DNA from 3 places in the Paenibacillus sp. VTT E-133280 genome. Region 2 is predicted to be linked to each of the others. Evidence: riboswitches for the same ligand, from Rfam matches in the RefSeq annotation. Region 2 holds a riboswitch; each other region holds the start of a gene.

Region 1 (2,277 bases), on a different contig from region 2:
TGATATATAACTCCCTTCTCATCAGGATCAGGGAATAATACTGGAATTTCGTAGTCATGACTATCTAGTGCAATCAGAGCAAATATGGGACCGTTGTTCCCTTGCTTCTGAATATATTGATAATCAGCGAGTGCATTTCTTAGATCATGACCTGCAACATTCGTGATATCTTTTCCGATAGAGGTCAGTCCTAGAATTGCTCTGGAATTCTCTGTGCTTTTATTGGCGTCGAGTTTTCCATCCTCTTTGATAATCGATGTTATTTTCGTAGCTACATTGTTGTAATAGAGATCATAATAACCACTTGGTACTTTATAGTTCGCACGTGCTAGAGAAAGAATCGACCATTCTCCGCTACCTGTTCCAAATGACGGATTCTTTACAGTGTTAACGATGTAAGCCAAGCTTTTATCTAACTGTTCTTTGGCAGTAATTTTATAAGTAACCTGATAGGTTACATTATCTGCTTTGTTCCCAGCGCCATCTACAGCCGTTACTGCGATTACGTTACTACCTGGGTTAAGAGAGGCTCTGTACTCACCATTAGTAGCTGACAGAACGACTTGGTTCAGCTTTACTACTGGGATAATGTCTTTATAGACATTGTCTGTAACCACAACTTTGAAGCTTAAATCTTTACTGGATACTTCTTGTTTATCTTGTATACCTTCTATTAATATCGTAGGCTTCTCTGTATCTGGCTCTTGTACTAACGCATTAATCTGCTCTACTAGAGCTTGATTAACCTCTGTTGTTACAACTGCACTATCGGCAATTACTTCATTCGCATGAGCCGGGATTACGCTTGTAGAGAACGTCGTGATAAATACAGCTACAATGAGTAACCAAGCTAAAAACTTATTTTTCTTCATGTTTCCATAACCCTTCCCTTCTCTTCCTATAATAAAAAAACAGAATAAACTTTCCAAGCATAACGCCCTCGGCGTCCTTATAAGGACGTTATGCGTTTAGCGAGAAATATAAGACATAGAGTATAGGTGCTAAACTTATACTTTCTTATATTTTTAGCACTACAAAAAAACCACTCAACATAACGTCAAGAGGTTTAAGATAGTGAACCGCAATAATAGCAGGCATATACTATATCAAACACCCCTCTATCGCTCGTAGAGTTTAATGGTGTATCAGAAACAGGCAGATATTCTGGCTCAAGTATCATCACCCTTGCTACCTTCCCAGTTTCCCAGTGGTACCTTGCAAGGACTCCTCTTTCACAGCGGCGGGACCGCGCGGGACTCACACCCGCTTTCCATTTAACCAATCTATGATTGCATTTCCGAAACATTCATAATTGGCACCTATTGCTAATATTAATTTTTCATGCTCCATCATATCTAATATAGATGCTTTTGTCATGCAATATTTGTTTTTTGTATAACGAGTAGTTAGCGATAATCCTATTGAATATCAAATCATTTTAACCACAATATACTCTTTTTCTCTCAGCTCAAAGCCCTCCTCCAGTGACAAAGAGGCCAAATCAAAGAATCGATCATACTTTTTATTTCGTAGGAGCCCTTCTTCCTCAGCCCAACAAGTATAAAGCTCAAACTCGGCACCAGATACCCCATAATCTGTCATAAGCCTAAATAACTCCCGACAACACTTGAGTGAGGCATCATACGATCCTGGTAGCGTATCTTTTAGCTTAGGGGATACAGAGAAGCCGCCCCAATTCGGTGAAATCCGGTATACATATGGACTCCGAAAATGCTTGCGAATCTCATCGTTCCAATACCCAAGTTCCTCTATAAAAATACCCGCTGCATCTTCTTCCGAGTCGTATACAAGACAGTCCTCATCTCTTAAATGAGACAGATCTGCGATGTCATCCAAAGGAATTATGCCTTGCAGGCGTAAAGCCTCTCTTTGATTCTTATACTCTGGGGAATTTTTCACTTCATTATATGTCTTTGCTGACAGTACACTGCCTCTTTCTCCTAACGGAAGCTCTGTAGCCGAGCCTATGTAATGAAATCTGCTCACTGGATTGCCCTCCATAACTTTGGAATCACTGCAAATCACTAATTCATATATGAATTTACCACAAATTAGTAAGGTACTCGTTGAAATTATTCTATGTTAGGGTATTTGGTAAGCGTTTACAACAAATTAATGGAGGTGTATATGATCATCTAAGCACCAAAGTACTAAGGAAGGTCCGGTTTAAGCATCCTCAAAAATGATCTTACAAAGGAGAATTCAATGACTACTCGAATCCAGAAACACTTCTTATCATTGACCCTTGTCACCGCT
Region 2 (2,277 bases):
TACACAGGTGCTTGTAGGCTTAGTGCCAGCAGGCGTGCTGGGGGTTCTGTTTAATGATTATATTGACGAACATTTATTCTCTACATCTACCGTGTTAATCGGTCTAGTAGTCGGTGCTGTATTAATGATTATTGCGGATCTATTCGGACCTAAGAAGATTCAAACGGAGAGTGTCGATCAGATTACATATAAGCAGGCGCTAGGTGTTGGTCTGGTCCAGTGCTTCTCCTTGTGGCCGGGATTTTCACGTTCCGGGTCGACGATTTCTGGTGGTGTTCTTCTGGGTATGAGTCATCGTGCTGCTGCTGATTTCACGTTTATTATGGCTGTTCCAATCATGGCAGGCGCCAGTTTACTCTCACTGATGAAGAACTGGCAATATTTCACCATCGATGCCCTGCCGTTCTTCATTGCAGGCTTTATCAGTGCCTTTGTGTTTGCGTTATTATCGATGCGTTTCTTCTTGAAATTGATCAACCGGATTAAGCTTTTACCATTTGCTATATATCGCATAGTACTTGCTGCAGTAGTATATTTCGTGTTTTTCTAAATCCGTTATAAGGAATCGATATAACCAAAGCCCCCGTCATCTATTGCAGATGACGGGGGCTTTCACGTATGATGACATCAGATTAAGACACTCACTTTATTGATGATAAGGATAAAGTAAAAGTTTCACTTTATTCTTATTATTCTCGCATAAACGTCTTACCGTCCTTAAAAGGACGCCAATGGCGTTTTAGCTTGAAAATAACGGAGACAGGTGCTTGCCGGAATTAGTAATTCGGTAGGCTTAAAAGGGAAGTTCGGTTCGAAGCCGATGCGGTCCCGCCACTGTAACGGAAGAGTCCATAGCAACATATGTCACTGGCAATTTACTACTGCTGGGAAGACTGCTAAGGATGCTGACACCGCTAGCCAGGAGACCTGCCTGTTTCAACAGCACTGCTTCACCTACGGAGGATAGGAAGGTGTTAGACGTTAACCATAGGTATATTATGGGCGTCTTTCCCTTTGACTTTTTTTAGGGAAGGGCGCTCTTTTTTAAAATATAAGAAAGTATAAGTTTTGCACCTATGCTTTATGTCTTATATTTCTCGCTAAAATGCTTACCGTCCTTACAAGGACGCCGAAGGCGTTTATGCTTATAGGAATGCAAGTGATATCAAGTCCAAAATAAGAAAATGGAGAAGGGGAGCTGCAAAGTGACGAACAAAGTAAAAGTAAGTAATCTTGGCTATCCAAGAATCGGAAAAAACCGCGAGTGGAAGAAAACGTTGGAAGCCTTCTGGGCGGGGAAAATAAATGAGGAAGAATTCCGTACTGAAATGACAGGCATTCAGCTTCAGCATTTGAAGACTCAGCAGGAGGCAGGAATTGATTTCATTCCGGTAAATGATTTTACATTCTACGATCATGTGCTGGATACAGCTGTTATGTTCGGGATCGTACCTCCACGTTATGCGTATGACGGTGGCGACATTGGACTTGATCTTTATTTTGCGATGGCTAGAGGAAATGCTGAGGCTACCGCTTGTGAGATGACTAAATGGTTCAATACGAACTATCATTACATCGTTCCAGAGATTGGTGCACAAACGCCGCGTCTGACCGAGAACAAACCACTGGAAGCTTATCGTTTTGCCAAGTCCCAAGGGGGAATTGAGGGTAAACCTGTAGTTTTAGGCCTTTATACATTCCTTAAGTTGTCAAAAGGTTTTGCATCTGCGGATATTGCGAAGATTGCTGCTCGGTTTCTTCCGGTTTACATTCAGCTGTTGCAGGAACTGAAGCAAGAAGGAGTATGCTGGGTACAGATGGATGAACCAGCAATTGTTACAGGAATAAATGAGTCAGAATTATCCTTACTTCACTCGATTTACACAGAAATTGCTGAATCCGTGCCTGGTTTAAATATTATTCTGCAGACTTACTTTGAAGCTGCTGAACCGCTGGAGGCATTGTTCAAACTTCCGGTACAAGGTTTAGGTCTTGATTTTGTCCATGATGGCGGGACGAACCTGGCATCGATTGAACGTCTTGGCTGGCCTGAGGATAAGTGGCTGGGAGCGGGTATTATTGACGGACGCAACATCTGGCGCTCGGATCTGGATGCTAAGCTGCAGCTAATCGAGAAGCTGAGTGTACATGTACCGCTTGATCGTCTTATTCTACAGCCTTCTTGCAGTTTGCTGCATGTTCCGGTTACTGTTCAGGGTGAGGCGAAGCTGAAGACAACCGTCAAGGCTGCATTAGCCTTTGCTGATGAGAAGCTTA
Region 3 (2,277 bases), on a different contig from region 2:
ATCTTGGTGAATTTACCGGACAGACCCTCGGCTGGTGTTGCGAACAAGGTGATGTTTAGATTCAGTTCTTCACTTTTCCGGTCGCAATACTCCCGCATATGACGTACGATAGCCACAGCCTTGGCATGGACTTCCATATCCTCGCCATGGTGTTTGCCGTACATGGCTTTCATGCATTCCGCCATACCGATGAAGCCGAGCGACAGACTACCATGCTTCAGCAGTTCACCTACAGAGTCTTCAGGAGCGAGGGTTTCGCCGCCTTCCCAGACGCCTTCTCGCATCATGAAATCGGATGCTTTAGCTTTTTGCGCGCTTTGGATGCGGAACCTATGAAGAAGTCCTTCCAGCGCAATGTCCATATAGTGATTTAGATCCTCATAGAAGCCAGCTTCGTCTGCGACGGTACGCCGGCCTGTTACTGTGCCGTGTGCCAGACCGAGCCGAACCAGATTCAGTGTATTAAAGGAAAGGTTGCCCTTCCCGGAGCAATGATTACGCCCAAAACGGTCACCGAGCACTCGAGTGCGGCAGCCCATTGTAGCAAATTCCGTATCAGGATCACTTGGATCATAATACTGCAAGTTGAGCGGAGCGTCTAGATTAGCAAAGTTCGGATACAGTCTGCGTGCAGAACATTCCGCTGCTTTTAGGAACAATTCATAGTTAGGATCGCCTTGCTGTTGGTTGATTCCTTGCTTGCATTTGAAGATTTGAATAGGGAATACAGGTGTTTCTCCGCTGCCAAGCCCGTTCATCGTTGCTGTTAGCAGGGAACTGATTACAAGCTGACCTTCTGGTGAAGTACAAGTACCATAATTGATACTGGTAAACGGAATTTGCCCGCCGGATCGGCTGGACATGGTATTGAGATTATGTACCATACTTTCAGCCGCTTGCAGGGTTTCGATTTCAGTTTCTTTCAGTGCATAACGGAACGATTTCGGATATACCTCGGCCAGATCGGTCCGGCTCATTGTGATCTCGCCCAAAGATTCATTAGCTTGTCCCTCATCAAAATAATCCAGACCCTTGCGGAACAGCTTAGCGAAGGATTTGGTTACATAAGGTGCCAGATCATAGTCGAGTTTATTGGCGGATACACCGCCATATTGAGCATTTTGCTGGGATTGAAAAATGATTGCTACTAGTGACATAGCTGTCATTATGGAGTTCGGAGGACGAACACTGCCGTTGCCGGTGTTGAAGCCTTCTCGGAGAAGCTTATCAAACGGGATAAAAATGCAGTTAGTCGTTCCGATTGCGTATTGATCCAGATCATGCACATAGACGACATTGTCATCAATGGCTTGCACCAGCTGCGGCGGCATCGTAAAGTTACGGGCGTACCATTTTGAATATTCACTGCCGAACTTGCTCATTTTACCGGAGAAACTCTCTCCGTTCAAATTGGCATTCTCGCGCAGCAAGTCCAAATCCCGGCTGTCGATAATATCGCGTCCTAAATCAATGAGCTCTTCTAAAAGAACTTCCCGTGCATTTGTTGTACCGTTAAATTGTCTCTCCAACAACGTCATTGTATAGCTCTCCTCTCAGTCTATCGTCCTATCATTAAGAAGTGGGGCCGCATAAGCGGCCGTATATTCATTGTGATCTCATAAAAAAAGCATCCCCTAGCGAGGATGGCTGAAAATGCCCGATGCGTTATGTAAATATCCACACAGATATTTGTAGTGGTCTCTAAGAAGATGACCGCATGCGGACACCACTCCTGTTCCTCGCAGGCACTCATAGTTGGTGTCGTCGAAACAGGCAGGTCTCCTGGCTTCCGTAGGACCTCTCAGCGCCTTCCCAAGGGGGTTCTTACCCTCAGTGGCTTCTGCCAGGAGATCTGCCCATCTTTAGCTTCTAAAAGCTTGTAAAGGGCATCCGGTTACAGTGGCGGGACCGCAGCGGATTTTCACCGTACTTCCCTATTAAGCTCTAATTCCGATTAAGGATCAAAGCGCCTGTCTCCACTATATTTTGTTGTCGTTAGATAAAAATAACCCAAGATGTTGTGTTTGTAAACAGTTTTTTAGAAAACCCGCGCGGGGAGCGGGTTCTTCAAAAGTACTCCACAAATGATCCACAGGCTGTCCATAAGTAATCCACAATTGATCCACAGGCATATGAAAAATGATTCATAAATTGTCCGAAAAGATGCCACAAAGAGTCCATAAATGTAGTGCAGATGACCCTAGAATTCACGTAAGAAAAAATACCCGTGGCGAAAGTCATATTTCGGAGAATTTTTGGGGGAAAGAAGAAGGGGCA

What was found. A riboswitch is a leader RNA that binds a small molecule or an ion and turns the genes downstream of it on or off. The one in region 2 is predicted to bind cobalamin.
Region 1: another riboswitch for cobalamin. It lies ahead of CA600_RS09850 (S-layer homology domain-containing protein); the one in region 2 lies ahead of metE (5-methyltetrahydropteroyltriglutamate--homocysteine S-methyltransferase).
Region 3: another riboswitch for cobalamin. It lies ahead of CA600_RS28380 (anaerobic ribonucleoside triphosphate reductase); the one in region 2 lies ahead of metE (5-methyltetrahydropteroyltriglutamate--homocysteine S-methyltransferase).

What each region holds. Positions count from the first base shown of each region.
Region 1 covers NZ_NFUX01000016.1:71,952-74,228, reverse strand. The annotation lists gene CA600_RS09850 (S-layer homology domain-containing protein) at 1-872, opposite strand, end outside; cobalamin riboswitch at 1,138-1,338, opposite strand; gene CA600_RS09845 (hypothetical protein) at 1,429-2,007, opposite strand; gene CA600_RS09840 (cellulase family glycosylhydrolase) at 2,227-2,277, shown strand, end outside.
Region 2 covers NZ_NFUX01000115.1:4,106-6,382, reverse strand. The annotation lists gene CA600_RS29315 (undecaprenyl-diphosphate phosphatase) at 1-550, shown strand, start outside; cobalamin riboswitch at 745-949, shown strand; gene metE (5-methyltetrahydropteroyltriglutamate--homocysteine S-methyltransferase) at 1,206-2,277, shown strand, end outside.
Region 3 covers NZ_NFUX01000101.1:4,964-7,240, reverse strand. The annotation lists gene CA600_RS28380 (anaerobic ribonucleoside triphosphate reductase) at 1-1,538, opposite strand, end outside; cobalamin riboswitch at 1,756-1,989, opposite strand.